Regions from separate parts of the Massilia niabensis genome, predicted to be linked through region 2. Evidence: predicted binding sites of a transcription regulator. Region 2 holds the regulator's gene; each other region holds the start of a gene.

Region 1 (4,789 bases), on a different contig from region 2:
GGTTGGTGCCGTGCAGGGGTTTGCGGTATGCGTTGTTCATGATGCTCTTTTACTTACGAACGGCGATCGGCACGAACGCGAGGTCGTCGGGACCGACATAGTTTGCGCTCGGGCGGATGATCTTGTTGTCGATGCGCTGCTCGATGACGTGCGCGGCCCAGCCCGAGGTGCGCGAGATGACGAACAGCGGCGTGAACATGGCGGTCGGCACGCCCATCATGTGGTACGACACGGCCGAGAACCAGTCCAGGTTCGGGAACATCTTCTTGACTTCCCACATGACCGATTCAAGGCGCTCGGCGATGTCGAACATCTTCATCGAGCCGGCGCTCTCCGACAGCGTGCGCGCCACTTCCTTGATGACCACGTTGCGCGGGTCGGAAATCGTATAAACCGGATGGCCGAAGCCGATCACGACTTCCTTGTTCGCGACGCGGTTGCGGATGTCGGCTTCGGCTTCGTCGGCGTTTTCGTAGCGCTTCTGGATCTCGAGCGCCACTTCGTTGGCGCCGCCGTGCTTCGGGCCGCGCAGGGCGCCGATGGCGCCGGTGATGGCCGAGTGCATGTCGGAGCCGGTGCCGGCGATCACGCGCGCGGTAAAGGTCGAGGCGTTGAATTCGTGCTCGGCATAGAGGATCAGCGAGGTGTGCATCGCCTTGACCCATTCTTCGCGCGGCGCGTGGCCGTGCAGCAGGTGCAGGAAGTGGCCGCCGATCGAATCGTCGTCGGTCTCGGTTTCGATGCGCTTGCCGTTGTGGCTGTAGTGGTACCAGTACAGCAGCATCGAGCCGAACGAGGCCATCAGGCGGTCCGCGATGTCGCGCGCGCCGGGGGTGTTGTGGTCGTCCTTTTCGGGCAGCGTGCAGCCCAGCGTCGAGACGCCGGTGCGCATCACGTCCATCGGATGGCTGCCGGCCGGGAGAGCTTCCAGCGCCAGCTTGACCGCCTGCGGCAGGCCGCGCAGCGAGCGCAGCTTGGCCTTGTAGCCCTTCAGTTCGGCGGACGTTGGCAGCTTGCCGTGCACCAGCAGGTAGGCGATTTCCTCGAATTCGCAGCTGTTGGCGACGTCCAGGATGTCGTAGCCGCGGTAGTGCAGGTCGTTGCCGGTCTTGCCGACGGAGCACAGCGCGGTGTTACCGGCGGCGACGCCCGACAGGGCAACGGATTTCTTCGGCTTGAAGGCAGGGGCTTGTTCGGTCATGTTGGTCTCCAGTTCAGGTCTCAGTTTATTAATTCAATTATTTTTTCTGCGCCGCGAACAGCGCGTCGAGCTTTTGCTCAAAGTCGTGGTAATTGATACGGTCGTAGAGTTCGGCACGGGTCTGCATGGTGTCGACCACGGCCTGCTGGCTGCCATCGCGGCGGATGGCCGTATAGACGTTTTCAGCCGCCTTGTTCATGGCGCGGAAGGCCGACAGCGGATACAGCACCAGGCCCACATCGGCGGTTTTCAATTCGTCGACCGTGAACAGCGGGGTCGAACCGAATTCGGTGATGTTGGCCAGGATCGGCACGCCCACGGCTTTCGCGAAGCGCGAATACATGGCGAGTTCCGTCATCGCTTCCGGGAACACCATGTCAGCACCGGCTTCGACACAGGCCACCGCGCGCTCGATCGCCGCGTCGATGCCTTCCACGGCCAGCGCGTCGGTGCGCGCCATGATCACGAAGTTCTCGTCGGTGCGGGCGTCGACGGCGGCCTTGATGCGGTCGACCATTTCCTGTTTCGAGACGATTTCCTTGCCCGGGCGGTGGCCGCAGCGCTTGGCGCCAACCTGGTCTTCGATGTGGATCGCGGCGGCGCCGAACTTGATCATCGATTTCACCGTGCGCGCGACGTTGAAGGCCGAGGAGCCGAACCCGGTGTCGACGTCGACCAGCAGCGGCAGGTCGCACACGTCGGTGATGCGGCGCACGTCGGTCAGCACGTCGTCCAGGTTGGAGATGCCGAGGTCGGGCAGGCCGAGCGAGCCGGCGGCGACGCCGCCGCCCGACAGGTAGATGGCCTTGAAGCCGGCGCGCTTGGCGAGCAGGGCATGGTTGGCGTTGATCGCGCCGACGACTTGCAGCGGCGATTCTTCCTGGACTGCGCGACGGAACAGCGCGCCTGGCGATTGGATCATGGGGTCTCCTGAGTGGTTCGGTAATGAATGTGTTTATTACTGCAAGGAGCGTGCCAGCCGCCGGGCTACCGACCGCTTCCTGGAAAAGCCTGATACTTCAAGGGCTTAGCGTCAAGCGAGCTGGTGCGTACACCTGTTCCATGTTTCATTTGGCGTTTCAGTTGAAACATATGAAACAGCGTTGCGGTAAAATTGAAACATGCGACCGCCCTCCCCCCTGCCACAAGACTCCGACAAACCCGTCATCTGGACCGTGTCGGTCTCGCGCCTGTCTGACCTGTTCCGCGACATTACGCTCGAATACGACCACCTGGCGACCATCGAGCCGATCAACCTCGGCTTCGACGAAGCGGCGCGCCATATCCGCGAACGCATGGCAACCGAACGCTGCGACGTGGTCATCGCGGCCGGCTCGAACGGCGCCTACCTGAAGGGCCGGGTATCGGTGCCGGTGGTCAACGCCAAGGCCAGCGGCTTCGACCTGCTGCAGGCCCTGAGCCGGGCGCGCAAGGTCTCCACGCAGGTCGGCGTGATCAGCTACCAGCAGCCGCTGCCGGAACTGGCGGACTTTGCCGCCACCTTCGGCCTGACGATTGCACAGCGCAGCTATGTGACGCGCGAGGATGCGCGCGCGGCGATCAAGGAAATGCAGGCGGGCGGTATCGGAGTCATCGTCGGCGCCGGCCTGATCACGGACCTGGCCGAGGAAGCCGGTGTCAACAGCGTGTTCCTGTATTCGGCGGCCTCGATCCGCCAGGCCTTCGACGATGCGCTGGAAGTGGCGCGCCTGACCCAGCTGGAGGCGAACCGCCTCCGGCGCCGGCCGCTTGAGGACCTGCGGCCGGCGCGGCGCGGCCTGAACGACCTGCGCGGCGAGTCCGGCGCCATGGAGCGCCTGCGCCAGACGACCGTGCTGTACGCGCGTTCGCCTGCGACCGTGCTGATCGAAGGCGAAACGGGCAGCGGCAAGGAACTCGTCGCCCAGGCGATCCACCGCGAGGGGCCGCGCAGCCTGGGCGCGAACCGGCCCTTCGTGGCGGTGAACTGCGGCGCGATTGCCGAGTCGCTGCTCGAGTCCGAACTCTTCGGGCACGAGGAAGGCGCCTTCACGGGTGCGCGCCGCGGAGGGCATGCGGGACTGTTCGAGGCGGCCGATGGCGGCACGCTGTTTTTGGACGAAATCGGCGAAATGCCGCTGGCCTTGCAGACGCGGCTGCTGCGGGTGCTGGAAGAGCGCGAGGTGATGCGCGTGGGCGGCACGCGCCCGGTGCCGATCGCGGTGCGGGTGATCAGCGCCACCCATTGCGACCTGGAAGCGCGGGTGGGCGAAGGGCGCTTCCGCGCCGACCTGTTCTATCGCCTCGCGGTGCTGCGCCTTGCCGTGCCGCCGCTGCGCGCGCGGGTGCCGGACATCGCGCCGCTGGCGGAATGGTCGCTCAAGGGCGCGCTGGCGGCACTCGGCGCCCGGCCCCATCCGAACCTGCATGCCGAAGTGACGGCCTGTGCACCGCTGCTCGAACGCTATCGCTGGCCGGGCAACGTGCGCGAACTGCGCAACCTGATGGAACGCCTCGCCCTCTTCCTCGCGGCCGAACCGCTGCAGGCGCTCACGCCCAGCTTTTTACTGGCGATTGCTCCGGAGCTGGGGCGGGTTGATGCCGAGCTGGCCGCAGCCGGATCTGCGCCTGCAGCGCAGGCCCTGGCCGCGCCCGAGGAAAGCGTCGCCCAGGTGTTGGCCCGTTTCGGCGGCCAGCGCGACGCCGCCGCGCGCCACCTCGGCATCAGCCGCACGACCTTGTGGCGCAGGCTCAAGGCCGGCGCATGAGCCTCCGTCAACGGCTCAGCGGGCTGACCTGCGCCGACGCAGGCTGTAGAGCATGAAGGCCACGATGGCCAGGTTGAGCGCCAGCAGGCAGGCCGCGAGCCAGCCGGGACGGTGGTACAGCTCCCGGAGCTCGAAGGGCACGTAGACGGCGCCGCTTGCAGCGGCAAAGCCCTCGCCCCAGGCGCGGCCATACCACAAGCCATAGGCCTCGATCATGCGCACGGCCGCATACGCGATGGCGGCCATGGCAAGTTGCATCAGCCGAGCATCGTCCAGTTTGCTTGCAAACTCGAGGAAGACGCGGGGCGTATGCGCTGCGGGGTTCAAATGCGCGTGCCTCACCAGGCTCTCGGCAAAACGCTGGACATCCTGGTGCACCAGGGCGAACAGGCCCAGGCCGGTCAACAAGACCACGATTCCTTTTGACGCCTCGAGCACGGCAACGGTACGGATTCCTCGCGACAGGCGCATTGTTCAGTTCTCCCGTCAGGATCCTGACAGCGCCCGGGGAAACATCAACGCACGCAGGTGACGAAGGCCTTGTTGGCGTCGGCAACCGACGTGGTGGCGTTCGTGGCCAGGTTGACGGCGACGTGCTGCTTCTCGGCGGCGCCGGCGCTGGACGTCCAGGTGTCCTGCATGACCCATTTCTTCTCCGCCAGTTCGCCGGACGCAACCAGTGCCGTGAGCTCGAACTGGTTCGGCAGCCGCCATCCGTTCGAGCCGTTGATCTTCTCCCCCTTGCAGTAGGCATCGGCCTGCGCCCACGTTCTTGTGAACCAGGTCGGCATCCAGGACAATGCGCCGGTGGTGACGTAGGAGGCGGTCGCCGGCGGTGTCA
Region 2 (4,789 bases):
GCCGCCTGATCGAGCGCGAGCAGGACTTCAGCAAGCTGCTCATCAGCGACGTCATGCACGTCGGCGCCCGCACCGTCCACCCCGACCAGCTGGCGGTGGACGCGGTCGCGATCATGGAAGAATTCCGCATCAACCAGATGCTGGTAGTCGACAGCGACGGCGTGCTGGTCGGCGCGCTGCACATCCACGACCTGACCCGGGCGAAGGTGATCTGATGACGCCACTTGCACACATGGAACGCGCGGCGCGTGTAAAGGTCATGATTTTCGACGTCGACGGCATCCTGACCGATGGCAGCCTGACCTACGGCCCGGACGGCGAGGTCACGAAAACCTTCAACGTGCTCGACGGCCTGGGCATCCAGCTGCTGCAAAAGACGGGCGTGGCCACCGCGATCATCAGCGCGCGCAATTCGCCGATCGTCAACGCACGCGCCAGGGACCTGGGCATCACCCACGTCTGGCAGGGTTTCCACGACAAGCGCGTCGCGTTCGCGGAATTGCTGGCGCAGACCGGCATCACGGCCGAGCAGTGCGGCTACATCGGCGACGATGTGATCGACCTGCCGCTGCTGACCAAGGTCGGCTTCGCGGTGACGGTGCCCACGGGCCATCCCGAGGTGCAGCACCGCGCCCATTACGTCACCAAAGCCGGCGGCGGCCGCGGCGCCGTGCGCGAGGTCTGTGACCTCGTAATGCGCGCCCAGGGCAGCTACGAACAGGCACTGGCCCCTTATTTTGCTTAAGGGACAAACACAAGCATGGCGACCTACGTGAATAAACGCACCGCTCACCGCTGGCGCACGCTGGGGCTGATGCTCACCGCGGTGTTTTTTGCGTTCGGCAGCTTCTGGCTGCTGCAGGCGATCCAGTCGGAAGACGAGGTGGTCGGTGGCAACGGGGGAAGCGAGCCCGATTATATTGTCGAGAATTTCAGTTTCGTGCGCATGACCGAGACCGGCTCGCCGCGCTATGTCATGTCCGGCGCGCGCCTGGTGCACCATCCCAAGCCCGACATGTCGGAGGTGACCCGGCCCGTGGTCGAGAGCATGGCCCCGGGCCGCCCTCGCATGACGATGCAGGCCGAGCGCGGCCAGGTCTTCCATGGCGAGAACCGGGTCGAACTGATGGGCAAGGTCAACATCGTGCGCCCGGCCACGCCGACCACTGAAGCGCTGCACGCCCGGACCGAGGCGCTGACTGTGCTGGCCGACGACGAAATCATCAAAACGAAGCTCCCGGTGCAGATGACGCTCGGCGCGTCTTCGGTAGATGGGGTCGGCCTGGTGGCCGAGAACCCGACCCAGAAGATACAGCTCGGCGGACGCGGGCGGATCGTCTATCCGCCGCGCCGGCAGGCCGCCCCCACTCCATAACAGGAACAAGAACACATGAAAAAAACCTTCCACCACGTGCTCGCCGCCGCTTGCCTGGCGCTGCTGTCGCTGTCGGCCTCGGCCGAGAAGGCCGATTCGCTCAAGCAGGCCGTCATCGAATTCGATACGGCCGACCTGGACGAGGTCACGCAGACGCGCATCCTGACGGGCAACGTCATCGTCACCCGCGGCACGCTGACGCTGAAATCCGACCGCGCGCTGGTCAAGGAAACGCCGGAAGGCTACATGAGCGTGACGCTGACCTCGAATCCGGGACGCGTGGCGACCTTCCGCCAGAAGCGCGACGGCGGGCCGGACCTGTGGATGGAAGGCCAGGCCGAGCGCATCGAGTACGAAGAGCGCGAAGAAGTGGTGAAGCTGTTCTCGAAAGCGGTCGTGAAGGAACTCGAAAACGGACGCGTCACGAACGAACTCATCGGTCCTTACATCTCCTACGACAACCGGCGCGAAGTGGCCGCCGTGCGCAACGACCCGAGCGGCCAGACGAAAGTCGGCGGCGGGCGCGGCACCCTGATCATCGCGCCCCGTCGTACAGCTCCGGCAGCGGCGCCGGCACAGGCGCAGGCTCCCACACCAGTGCAGGCAGGAAAGAAATAATGAAGGATGTACGCGACAGCAGCACCCTGGTTGTGCGGGGGCTGCAGAAAAGCTACGGCAAGCGCCTGGTCGTGCGCGACGTGTCGCTCGAGGTGGGTTGCGGCGAAGTCGTCGGCCTGCTCGGGCCAAACGGCGCCGGCAAGACGACCTCGTTCTACATGATCGTCGGCCTGGTGCCGTCGGACGCCGGCACCATCGAAATCAACGGCACCGACATTTCCAGCCTGCCGATCCACCGGCGCGCGGTATTGGGACTGTCCTACCTGCCGCAGGAAGCCTCGGTGTTTCGCAAACTGACGGTGGAAGACAACATCCGCGCCGTGCTGGAACTGCAGCGTGACGACAACGGCAAGGCGCTCACCAAAGCCGCGATCAACGAGCGGCTCGACTCCCTGCTGGCCGAACTGCAGATCGAGAAGCTGCGCGAGAACCAGGCGCTGTCGCTGTCGGGCGGCGAGCGGCGCCGGGTCGAGATCGCGCGCGCGCTCGCCACCAACCCGCGTTTCGTGCTGCTCGACGAACCGTTTGCCGGGGTCGACCCGATTGCCGTGATCGAGATCCAGCGCATCGTGCGCTTCCTGAAGGAGCGCGGCATCGGCGTCCTGATCACCGACCACAATGTGCGCGAGACGCTTGGCATCTGTGACCGCGCCTATATCATCAACCAGGGCGCCGTGCTGGCCTCGGGCCGCCCTGACGACATCATCGCCGACGAGTCGGTACGACGCGTCTACCTCGGCGAACACTTCCGCATGTAGTTAAAACGAAGAACCAAGCGGCATCATGAAACAATCCCTGCAACTCCGGACTTCGCAGCACCTGGCGCTGACGCCACAGCTACAGCAGTCGATCCGCCTGCTGCAGCTGTCCACGCTCGAACTGCACCAGGAGATCGAGCAGATCCTCTCCGATAACCCGCTGCTCGAGCGGATCGACGACCCGCTCGACAATTCCGTGCGCCTGCTGGCTGACGGCGCCATCAACGATTCGCCCGTCCAGCAGCCCGATGCGCCGGCGCCGAACGGGGACGAGCCAGCCGCTCCAGGGGAGGCTGGCGAGGCGCTCGATGCCAACGGCGGCGATGTCGAGCGCGGCGAGGCCGATGCCGACTGGGGCGACGCGCCGCGTGCATCCGGCAGCGACGGCGACGACGATGGCCGGCCGCAGCTGGGCGCCATTGGCGTGACGCTGCGCGAGCACCTGTCGGAACAGATCCGGGTAACGGGTGCGAGTACGCGCGACCGCGCGCTGGCCGAACTGGTGATCGACGCCATCGACGACAACGGCTACCTGGAAGAGCAGCTCGACGAGATCCACGCGCGCCTGCCCGAAGAGCTGGAAGTCGATATGGACGAGCTGCGCTGCGCGCTGGCGCTGGTGCAAAGCCTCGATCCGGTCGGCGTCGGCGCACGCAGCGCCAGCGAGTGCCTGGCGCTGCAGATCCGGCAGATGCCGGGCGTGCCGCTGGTGACCCGGCGCATGGCCCTGAAAATCGTCGAGGGCTATCTGACCTGGTTCGCCCAGCGCGAATTCAACAAGCTGAAAAAGGCGCTCGACTGCGACGACGAAGACCTGCGCGAAGCGCAAGCCGTGATCCGCCAGTGCAATCCGCACCCGGGCGCGGCCTTTGCGTCGAGCACCTCGGACTACGTGGTTCCGGACGTTATTGTCCGCAAGACCGGGTCCGGCTGGAGCGTAATGCTGAACCACGAAGTCATGCCGCGCCTGCGCGTGAACAACGTCTACGCGGCCCTGCTCAAGCAGGGCAAGGGCGAAGGCCAGATGAGCGCGCAACTGCAGGAAGCGAAGTGGTTAATTAAAAATATGCGCCAGCGTTTCGACACGATCCTGCGCGTTTCGCAGGCCATCGTCGAGCGTCAGCGCAACTTTTTCAGCCATGGCGCGGTTGCCATGCGTCCCCTTGTGCTCCGCGAGATTGCTGATACACTAGGCCTACACGAGAGCACGATTTCTCGCGTGACAACTCAGAAATTCATGCTGACCCCGCACGGCATGTTTGAGCTGAAGTATTTCTTCGGAAGCCACGTCGCCACCGAAGCGGGGGGCGAAGCCTCTTCGACGGCGATCCGGGCGCTCATTGCGCAACTGACAGGAGCAGAGGACCCCAGGAACCCATTATCCGACAGCAAGATCGCGGAAATGCTCGGTGAACAAGGCATGGTCATCGCGCGCCGCACGGTTGCAAAATATCGTGAGGCCCTCAAGATCCCTCCGGTCAGTCTCCGCAAATCCTTGTAACAACGGCAGCCATGCGCGACCCAAGCGTGCTGCGTCAGCCGTTTCTTTTTCAAAGGAGTGTGTATGAATCTCACTATCAGCGGTCACCACCTCGACGTTACCCCTGCCATCCGTGAATACGTACAGAACAAGCTGGAACGCATCACGCGCCATTTCGATCAAGTGATCGACTCCCACGTCATCCTCGCCATCGATAACCTCACTGAAAAAGACAAAAGGCAGAAAGCCGAGATCAACCTGCGCCTTTCCGGCAAGATGGTGCACGTGGAAAGTGTGGCGCAAGACCTGTATGCCGCGATCGACCTGCTCATGGACAGGCTGGATCGCCAGGTGATGAAGTACAAGACCATCCTGCAAAACCATAGTCACGAGGCGCTCAAGCGCCGTCCTGAAGGCGGAGAGGCTGTTGCTGTCTGATCGGCAACGAAGCACCGTCTGAACGAGGGCGCCGAAGGGCGCCCTTTTCAATTGTGGAACCGGCGCAGCGGCTTGGGTAAAATGCATGCCTCTTCAACCATCTTGCCCGCCATGACCGAC
Region 3 (4,789 bases), on a different contig from region 2:
GGAGGCAGCTTCCAGCTGGTCAGGATGGTGTTGACGTCGGCGTCGAGATCGAGCTTGCCTTCCTGGGCCAGGCGCAACGCGGCCATGGCCGCCACCGGTTTGCTGATCGAGGCTGCCTGGAACAGCGTGTCGGCCGTCACCGCCGGGCCGCCGATATGGGTCACGCCAAAGCCCTGCGCCCAGGCGATCTTGCCGCCGCGGATGACGGCGATGCTCACGCCCGGCACGTTCAGCCGGCGCATTTCATCGGCCAGGGTGCGCGTCGCCGCCTGGCTGGCCAGCGCAACCGGCTGACGCAGGCCGCGCTCGATGCGGGCGATTTCGTCGCTCGTCGCGGCAAAGGCCGGCGCCATGGCGGCGAGCAGCAGGGACAGGGCGATGCGCTGCAGGCGGGTAGCAGGAATGCTGGGGTCAAGGCGAATCAATGCTTCTCCTGGTAATGGTCGCGAGGGGCGTGCGAAGCCGACCGCAACCGATGGCGGTTGGCTGGTCGCTTGGTTGCAAATGCGTTGGAAGAGTGCCGGGCGAGCTGGCAGGCAGGGTCGTCCCGGCAGGCGCGCCGTCGCGCCTGCCGTCATGATTGCAATGGCAGGCAGGCCTCAGGCCTTCCTGCGGCGGGCAGCCGCCAGTCCCGCAAGTCCCAGCGACAGGATGGCGATGGTGCCAGGCTCCGGTACCTCGACCGGCTCCTCTTGCGCGAACGGGGTGACGCGGAAGGTCATGTCGTAATCCGAATCGGCGCGCTCGCCCGCCAGGTAGGCACGGCCGTTGGCGTAGGGGCTGTTGCGGGTGGAGTAGGACGCGCCCCAGTAAGGGCTGGTGCCGGGAATGCTCAAGACTGCGGTGTACATGTTGCCGACGGTGAGAGTGACCGCCGAAAAATCGACATCATAAAAACCGGTGACGCCGGTTGGAATCTCGAACACGATATTGGCCAGCGTGTCGCCGTCCAGGCCATCGCCGTCGACCAGGCGCAGGCGCAGGGTGTCGGCAGGCGAGCCGACGTTCATGGGGCTGTAGTAGAAGGCGAACAGGACGTTCGCATCCTCGGCCCGGAACGACTGTCCCATCGGCTCGTAGAAGTTGACCTGCGACGTGGCGGAGATATCGCCTTGCAGGATCACGCCCGCGTGGGCGGACATGCCGCAAAAGGCGGCGGCGGCGACGAGCGATTTCAGGACGGTTTTCATGGAGGCTCCTTCGGATTTTTAGTATTGGAATTTCCCTAATTTCCGATAAGCACATTCCGTGCCGCAATTTTGTTTTCTATAGGAATCAATCACTTGCCTGGCGGGCTGCTGCAGAAGATTCCCTGGGTGTAAGAAAATCCGACACGGCAAGGCACCCTTTCCGCCAGGCTCACAGCATCAGTTGCAGGTCGAGCGCCCGTTCGGCCAGCCACACCAGCGCCACCAGTGCGATGCAGACCGACCCTCCCGTCATCACCATGCGCCGGTAAAACAGGCCCCGGCGCAATGCAAAAGCCAGCGGCAGGAACAGGGCGACGATCGCCAGCTGGCCCAGTTCGACGCCGACGTTGAAGCCGACCAGCGACAGCACCAGCGCGCCCTGCGGCAGGCCCAGGTCGGCCAGCACGCTGGCAAAGCCGAAGCCGTGGATCAGGCCGAAGCCGAAGGCGACCAGTGCGCGCCAGCGGTGATACAGCGGCCACAGGTTGTTCAGCGCAGCCAGGATGACCGATGCCGCAATCGCCGACTCGACCAGGCGCGAGGGCAGGGACAGCGCGCCGAGCACGGCCAGGCTCAGGGTCAGCGAGTGCGCCAGCGTGAACGCGGTGACGATCTTGAGAACGTCGATGGCCGAGGCCTTGAGCGTGTCGCGCCCCTGCCACTGGCCGTCGCGGCGCACCAGCACGGCCGGCAGCAGCAGCGACAGCAGGAACAGAATGTGGTCGAAGCCGATCCAGATATGCCAGACGCCATGGCGCACGTAGTCGGCAAACTGGCGCCAGCGTGCGGGCTCGGCCACCGTCAGCGTCTGCCGGCGCGCATCCGGTGCGAAGATGGCGGCGCTCGTGGCCGGGCCGTGGGTGAGCCGCAGCAGGCCCTTGTGCTGGGGATCGATGTCGAACAGCAGGCTGTAGTCGACTTCCAGCGCGGTCACCGGCGCCCCGCATTCGCCCTGCAGGCGCAGTACCGAATACGTGCCGTCGGTATGCTTGTCGACCAGCTGCTCGCTCACGCGCAGCCGGCAAGGCTCGCCGCCGCTGGAGAGCTTCAGGCGTGACAGCGCATAGGCGGCGATCGCCGCGTGGCGCGCGCGCACTTCGTCCCAGGTCAGGGCGGCGTCGCCGTTGGCGTCGATGCCGACGGCCATCTCGAGGTCGCGCAGGGCGATGTCCCACTGGCCTTCGATCCGTTGTTCCTTGACGTCCAGCGCGAGGTAACTGTCGCTCGCCTTGTGCGCGTATGCCGGCAGCGCGCCCGCAAGGAGCAGGGCTGCAAGGATGAGCCAGCGCGCCATCATGCCTTGCCCTCCAGGCGCGCCACGGTCGCCGCGATGGTGGCGTCTTCGATCCGGCTGCGTGCCAGCCAGTCGCGTACCAGGGCACGCGCCTCGGCGTCGCCGCTGGCTACGGCGGCTTCGGCCAGGATACGCAGGTCGGCCGGCTCTTTCTGCACCGCCCAGTTCAGCTTGGCCAGGCGCACGGCAGCCGCCGCATCGCCACGCAGCGCGAGTGCATAACGCGCTTCTTCGCGCTGGTGCACGCTGTCGCGGCGGCGCCTGGCCGCGTCGAAGCGCGCCGCCAGCTCTGCGCTGGCGCGGGCTGCTTCGGGCATGCGCGCCGTTTTCAGTGCGATGGCATGGCGCAGCAGCAGGGCGTCGGCCGCTGTCTTGTCCTTCAGGAGGCGCACGACCTCGCCTGCGCGGCCGGCGTCGAGCATGAAGTCGGCATACGCGGCCAGCAGGTAGCTGTCGGACGGGTCGAGCGCAAGGGCTTCGCGAAAGTGGGTGTCGGCGGCTGCGCCGCGGCCCAGGCGCGCCGCCATTTCGCCGAGCAGGGTGGCGACCCAGGCGCGGATGGCCGGCGCGCTGTCGGATCGCGCCGCATAGGTTTGCAGCAGGCGCTCGTAGCTGGCGCTTGCCGCACCGCTGACGCTGCCGACGTTCGAGAGGCAGGTTTGCACCACCAGCTCGGGCGCGCGCGAATACAGGCGCATGCAGCTGGCGCGCGCTCCGGCGAAGTCGCCCGTGATCAGCTGCACGGTGGCGCGCGTCAGCCAGGCCTGGCTGTTGCCGCTGTCCTGTTTCAGCACCTGGTCGAGGTCGGCCAGCGCGGCGCCGAACTGATGGGTGCTCTGGCGCAGCGTGGCGCGCAGCACCGCCACTTGCGGAGGGGGTTGCGGCTGCGACCACCAGGGCGCGAGTGCCGCCTGGGCATAGCCGAGGTAGCGTGGATCGCCGTCGCGCCGGCTTTGTTCGATGTAGCGCTGGGCCAGCATCGTGGCCAGCTCCAGGTTGCCCGGGTTGGCGTCGAGGGCCGTGCGCAGGCGCTGCAGGTCGCGCCGCACAGGGGCGGCGCCGCCTGGCAGGCGCTCGAGCACCTGGGCTCCGCTGGCGGGGATATAAGGCGCCGCGCCCGTGGTCCCGAAGGCGCAGGCGAAGGCGAATGCGGCGATGATGATCTTGCAGACCATGAAAAATCCAGAAGAGAGGTAACGCGGGACGGCGAACCGTCCCGCGCGGGGCGCTTAACCGACCGGTTGCGGCTCGGTGTTCTCGGGCTTGGTTTCAACCACGCCTTCGATCGCTTCCGGCTCGTTGTTGTCGAGCAGGTTGGCGGCAATGTTCATCACGTAGGCAAAGAACGAATCGCCGCTTGCCACCGGTGGCGGTGCCGGCGTGCCGCCCGTCGGCGGCGGTGCCGGCTGCGGCTTGTCGTCGTCGCTGCTGCCGCCGCAGGCCGTCAAGGCGAGCATGCCGCACAGCGCCGCCGTGGCGAGAAGACCGCGCTTGTGGCGGGTAAGGAGATGGTTGGACATGGCGGTCTCCTTACTGGTTGCCCGGCAGCGGCGTGTTCAGGTACGGGAAAGCCCCCTTGAAGCTGTTGGCGTCCTTGCGCACGCCATCGGTTAGCGGCAGGGCGCCGGCCGGGGCGTCGCCCGGCTTGCAACCGACGCCGAGCGCGTCGCTGGCACCGGTCAGGACGCACAGCGCGCCCATCGCCACGCGCAGCGATACGTCGGTGACGTCGTCGGCTGGTCGGCGCCCGTTCGGGAAGCCGGCGTTGTCGCCGGCGGCCACGCCGAGCGGGTTCTGCGATGCCTGCGGAGTCGGTTCGGTGCCGGTGTTCAAGCGCAGCATTTCGGAAGCGACCACGTTCTTCGGCTGGTTCAGGCCTGGCAAGCCCTTCAGGAAGGCGGTGACCAGGTCGGTGCGCGGGAAGTTGGTCGGCGCCTTGGCCGAAGGGAACAGCGTCTCGACGACCGCCGGCAGCACCGGATTCGTCACGTACGGCAGGAACTGGACGTCGCCAGTCGGCTTGGACGCGTTGAAACGGTCCTTGTCGTCCATGCCGATGATGACTTCGTTCACCAGCGGCATGCCCAGGCGCGATACCTGGGCCCAGGCGCCGCCTTCCTTGACCGCGGTGTTGATGCCCGACGCCGGGGTTGGGTTGATCAGGCGGGCCTGGCGCATGCTGGCCGTGGTGTAGGCGCCGATCACCGGCTCGCCGGCGACCACGAGGCAGCCGACCGGCAATTCGAGTGCGATCGAGCTGACGTTCTTGTTTTCGAGGTCGTTCTTGTTGCCGCCCGACTCAGCG
Region 4 (4,789 bases), on a different contig from region 2:
GAATAGGTGGCCGGACCGGTAAAGTTCAGCGCAATCACGCTCTGATCGTTCTTTCCGCGCCGCACTTCTTTCTTGACGACTCCCGTGACGGGACGAAAGCCCAGATCCCTGAACCCGACTGCGATCTCGCCAGTCGGCAAGCTGCCCAGGTAAGTGGCCAGCAGCGGCTTGAAAGTGACCGGGTCGAAATTGCCTACAAAAATGAACGTCATGTCCCTGGCGCTGGAAAAACGCTCCTTGTACAGAGCAATCGAGCGGTCGAGCGCGACGTTCCTGAGCGCCTCCGGAGTCGGCATGCGCGCCACGCGTGGGTGCCTGTCATACAATGTCATGCGCATGGCGTCGTCGATCACCATGGCCGGGCTCGCCATGGCGTCGCGGGTGCCTTCGATCTGCTTGTTGATGAAGGACTTGAACAGATCCTCGTCGCGCCGCACGGTAGTAAAGCGCAGGTAGATTGCTTGCAGCAGCGTTTCCAGGTCGGCCGGGGCGGCGCCGCCGGTGACGTGTTCGGTGTGTTCGCCCATGTTGATGGCCAATCCCAGCGACTTGCCGGCCAAAATATGGTTCAGTGCCACGGGTGAATGGGCTCCCCAGCCCATGGTCGACACGAGCGCGGTGGACAAGCGACCGTTCAGGTCGTCCTCCGGCTTGTACAGTGTGGTGCCGCCGAAGCGGACCGCACGCATGACGACCTGTTCATTGCGAAAGTCGGTCTTCTTCAGAATCACCTTGACGCCATTCGACAGGGTCAGGCGTGTGAGGCCCACTGCCGCATCCTGCGTTTCGACAGCGATCGTGCCTCCTGTGGGGGTGGAGTCGAGCAAGCTGCTGGCAAACCCCTTTTCTTCACGCGCGGTGACAGGAGCCTTGTCGGCCGCAGCCAGGGCAGCGAGCAGCTCGTGCCTGCTCGGCGCCGGCGCCTCCGGTTTGTCCTTGCCCGTGAACGCCAGGATCCGTGGGGCATTGGCCGGCAGCGTGGCGCGCGCATATTGCTGAATTTCAGCCAGGTGAATCGTCGGCAGCAGTTCGCGGGCGAACCGGTAGATATCTTCCAGGCCAGGCGACACCTCATCATTGAGGAAGCTGCCGACGTAGGCGCCGACAAAGGCGGACGAGCTCACCTTGTCGCGGTCGGCATACTGCAGTTCCACGTTGCGCGACATGCTTTTCCTGGCGGTGTCCAGTTCACTCTGGCTGAAGCCGAACTCACGCACCCGCGCGCTTTCCTGGGTCAATGCAGCGATGGCCGGAGCGGCCCCGCCCCTGGCCAGCGTCGCATCGATCGCGAAGGCCTGATGGCCTTTTCCCATGGGGTGGTACGCCGTCTGCGCTCTCAGGAAGGGCGGCTCGGGCAGCTGTGTCAGTTGCTGAAGGCGCCGGTTCAGCATGAAGTTAAACAGGTTGCGGACCTGCAGTGCGCGATAGTCGCCCACGGTGCGCCGCGGCGGCCGTTCAGCCAGCGGATAACGGATACTCAAGCTGTTGGTCGTCGCTTCCACATCAGTGGCGACCCTGGCGTTGGTACTGCGGTGCGCGACCATATTGGTGTAAACGCGGGGGCGCGGCTTGGCGGGCATGGCCATCGCACCAAAATGGGTTTCAATCATTTTCTCGGCAGCGGCCGGATCGATGTCGCCCACCACGATGACCGCCATCAGGTCGGGACGGTACCAGTCCTTGTAAAAGCGCCGCAGCGCTTCCGGGGGCGCGTTCCTGATAATGTCTTCCTGGCCAATCGGTGTGCGTTTCGAATAGCGTGATTCTCCGATCCCGAACCAGTTGGACGACAGCGAGCGATGCATGCGGTAGGTCGCGCCATTGCGTTGGCGCGCTTCTTCCAGGATCACGCCACGTTCGGCGTCGATGGCTGCGGCGTCGAGCGTCATGCCCTGGGCCCAATCCGACAGGACCAGGAAACCCTTGTCCACATGTTCCTGCCTGCCGGTGGGGATCAACAACTTATAGACGGTTTCGTCGTAGCTGGTACGCGCGTTCAGGTCGGGCCCGACCTTGACACCGATCGATTGCAGATAGGAGAGAAGCTCCGTTTTCTTGAAGTTGGCCGATCCATTGAAGCCCATGTGTTCGACGAAGTGCGCCAGTCCCTGCTGATCGTCGTCTTCGACGATCGAGCCGACCTTGACCACCAGTTGCAGCTCCAGCTGCTTTTCCGGCCGCGCATTGCGTTTGATGTAGTAGGTCAGGCCATTTGCCAGTTTGCCGACCTTGAGCTCGCGCTCGAACCGGAGCGGTTCGGTCAAATCGACAGCCGCGTCGGCGCTGCCCAGGCACAGGGAAAGGGCTGCGATCGAGCAGACGTGGCGCAGGACAAGAAAGGGCATCGGCAACCTTACCAAAAGTTAAGTTGGCAGATTCTACGCTGCTTATTTACTTACGCCATTTGTTTTTAGTGTATCGATCAGCAGCCTGATTGATCCTCGCGCAGCTTGTTCATGTTTGCGCGCAAGCGCGCTGGAGCCGGCACCAGCACCACCACCGAGGTGGACCGGCAAACCCTCGAGAATGCACAGATGAGCAACGCCGGTACCAATCACGGGCGCTGACATCCGATGGGCCGTCATGGTCGCCAAAAAAACGCCCGCGTTTTTGCGTTATGGGCACTCTGCAACCGAACGGAAAATCCTCCTCGCCCGAAGCGCAAAATAGTGCTGCGCAATGACAGCCTGTAGTGCCGGGCAACGTATAATTAATACCAGAAATACTGACAACAATGCGACTTGTTGTCGATAAAACTTACACTGTGGGCGCGATCTGCGCCATGCCTGGCGCATATGCCCCGTATTTACAAATGGCACGCGTCTTGCTGCAGAGCCTAGGCCAGCACTGGCAGACAACCCTTGGGAGAGAAACGTGTCAGCTATTACAAAAATCGCGTGCGCAGTCGCTATGACCGTCTTGTTTGCCGGCAGTGCAGCGGCTGTCCCCATCGTGCTTGACTTTGAAGGGGTCGCAGACCGTGCCTCGGTCAATGATTTCTACAACGGTGGCACCGACTCTGCAGGCAATAGGGGAACCAACTACGGGATTAACTTCTCAAGTAGAACCCTGGGTTCGATCGACCTGGATGCCGGCGGTACCGGTAACGTCGCCAACGAACCTTCGGCGAGCACCGTCATCGCTTTCCTGGAGGGTGGTAGTGCGATGATGAACGTGGCGGCCGGTTTCGACACGGGCTTCTCGTTCTTCTATAGCAGCGAGGAGAACGGATTTATCGAGGTTTACGAAGGACTGAACGGTACGGGCAGCCTGCTGGCGTCCCTGGAACTGCATGACAATATCGATAACTGCAGCGGCGATCCGAGTGGCCTCTATTGCCGGTTCAGTCCGGTCGGCGTCACGTTCGCCGGGATTGCGCGCTCGGTCGACTTCCGCGGCGCGACGAACAACATCGCCTTCGACAACATTACATTAGGAAGTGTCAATCCGGGCGCTCCATCCGACCCGGGCGACCCGACCGACCCGACCGACCCGACCGACCCAGGCGACCCGACAGAGGTGCCGGAGCCAGCGACCCTGGCCTTGTCGGCACTGGGATTGATCGCTCTGGCCGCTTCTGGTCGCCGGCGTAACCGAAATAAAGTTTGATTGCTTGCGGGTCGGGGCCGCACCGCCGGCCCCGACTGTTCGGGTTGATGCCTGGGCGGCAGCATGTTCAGCGTGCGCCCAGCGTCACCTTCACCGGATTCTTCGCCCGCGCCGCGGCCTGCGCCACGTAAGCCGTCCACGCCTCTTGCGAGACGATGTGCCCGGCCCGGTCCCAGACCGCGCCCGCGTAGTAGCGCAGCGGCTTGCCTGACTCGACTTTCGCCAGGACCAGGTGGTTCAGCGCATCTTCGGCAAACCCGCTGGCCGAGGGCAGCACGATCGCGGTGCCCATCGCCCCGTTGCTTGCCTGCTGCACCCACTGCAGCAGCGAGGGGTCGCGCTCGTTCTTCACGACCGCGATCTTCGGATCCTGGTTCTTGTCCGACGGGTTCTTGTTCAGCCCGACCGCGACCGTGATCTCGCGCGGGCCCGCGAACGTAAACGTGCTGTCGATCTGGTCGAGCTGGTGGCCGGCGTCGACGGTGAAGCGTTTTACTTCCGTCACTTTGGTGCCGCCCGCGTCCCAGCCGTCATAGGTCAGCTCGAAGACGGCGCGCACCGGGCCGTTGGCCAGCACCTTCCACGACTTGTAGTTAATGCTGGTGAAGAGCGCGCTGCCGTCCCAGACGCCGGTGCCGCCGCAACCACGCGACTTGCCGACCTGGTACATGTCCATGCCTTCGCCTTCATCCTTGTGGTAGTGGTCGTGGCCCTTGTTGTACCAGCGGTCGACGACCGGGTAATCCACCCGCTTGAACCAGACATCGAGGCCGCTCGTGACCAGCACTTCCTTGCCGCTGCCCGGTTCCGCCGGCGCCGCGAGGGCAGGGCCGTAGGTTCGGTGCGCAACGCGGTCGTTTTCCCAGGCGAAGTCGTCGAGGCGCTCCTGCACGTAGCGCGCGGACACCTTGGCCGGGAACACCGGCGCCAGGGTCTCGCTCTTCTCGACGGTGAAGGTGGCCGCCTTTTCGCCGGCGGCGAAGTTGTGCTGGAAAATCAGCTCGCCATAGGCCGCGCCGATGTTCTTCGGGTCCTTCGCCTGCGGCGCCACGTTGGTGACCTGGTGCGGCAGCACGCGCCCCTTGCTGTCCTTAACGACGATGCGCTGGATCAGAGCGCCGGGCAGGGCGCGATTGACCTCGGTCCAGGGGATCGTGATCGTTTCCGATGGACGCGCAAT

The links. Region 2 encodes sigma-54, which starts transcription at its own class of promoters, with help from an activator protein. Its sites were predicted from a motif close to TGGCANGNAANCTGCTTT; they were not measured.
Region 1: prpB (methylisocitrate lyase) is a predicted target of sigma-54. The motif match lies at 2,162-2,179, and genes of this name have one in related genera.
Region 3: ACFPN5_RS16500 (PEP-CTERM sorting domain-containing protein) is a predicted target of sigma-54. The motif match lies at 1,237-1,254, and genes of this name have one in related genera.
Region 4: ACFPN5_RS23085 (PEP-CTERM sorting domain-containing protein) is a predicted target of sigma-54. The motif match lies at 2,814-2,831, and genes of this name have one in related genera.

What each region holds. Positions count from the first base shown of each region.
Region 1 covers NZ_JBHSMU010000016.1:87,121-91,909, forward strand. Annotated here, with positions in the region: gene acnD (Fe/S-dependent 2-methylisocitrate dehydratase AcnD) at 1-40, opposite strand, end outside; gene prpC (bifunctional 2-methylcitrate synthase/citrate synthase) at 50-1,201, opposite strand; gene prpB (methylisocitrate lyase) at 1,239-2,123, opposite strand; gene prpR (propionate catabolism operon regulatory protein PrpR) at 2,323-3,948, shown strand; gene ACFPN5_RS21310 (DUF2127 domain-containing protein) at 3,964-4,419, opposite strand; gene ACFPN5_RS21315 (Lcl C-terminal domain-containing protein) at 4,464-4,789, opposite strand, start outside.
Region 2 covers NZ_JBHSMU010000008.1:86,597-91,385, forward strand. Annotated here, with positions in the region: gene ACFPN5_RS07320 (KpsF/GutQ family sugar-phosphate isomerase) at 1-215, shown strand, start outside; gene ACFPN5_RS07325 (KdsC family phosphatase) at 215-745, shown strand; gene lptC (LPS export ABC transporter periplasmic protein LptC) at 773-1,375, shown strand; gene lptA (lipopolysaccharide transport periplasmic protein LptA) at 1,391-1,993, shown strand; gene lptB (LPS export ABC transporter ATP-binding protein) at 1,993-2,751, shown strand; gene ACFPN5_RS07345 (RNA polymerase factor sigma-54) at 2,777-4,252, shown strand; gene hpf (ribosome hibernation-promoting factor, HPF/YfiA family) at 4,316-4,669, shown strand; gene ACFPN5_RS07355 (enoyl-CoA hydratase/isomerase family protein) at 4,781-4,789, shown strand, end outside.
Region 3 covers NZ_JBHSMU010000015.1:452,262-457,050, forward strand. Annotated here, with positions in the region: gene ACFPN5_RS16495 (serine hydrolase domain-containing protein) at 1-425, opposite strand, end outside; gene ACFPN5_RS16500 (PEP-CTERM sorting domain-containing protein) at 600-1,190, opposite strand; gene ACFPN5_RS16505 (HupE/UreJ family protein) at 1,360-2,487, opposite strand; gene ACFPN5_RS16510 (tetratricopeptide repeat protein) at 2,484-3,659, opposite strand; gene ACFPN5_RS16515 (hypothetical protein) at 3,714-4,004, opposite strand; gene ACFPN5_RS16520 (DUF4331 domain-containing protein) at 4,015-4,789, opposite strand, start outside.
Region 4 covers NZ_JBHSMU010000018.1:125,609-130,397, forward strand. Annotated here, with positions in the region: gene ACFPN5_RS23080 (M16 family metallopeptidase) at 1-2,345, opposite strand, end outside; gene ACFPN5_RS23085 (PEP-CTERM sorting domain-containing protein) at 2,911-3,609, shown strand; gene ACFPN5_RS23090 (DUF4861 family protein) at 3,677-4,789, opposite strand, start outside.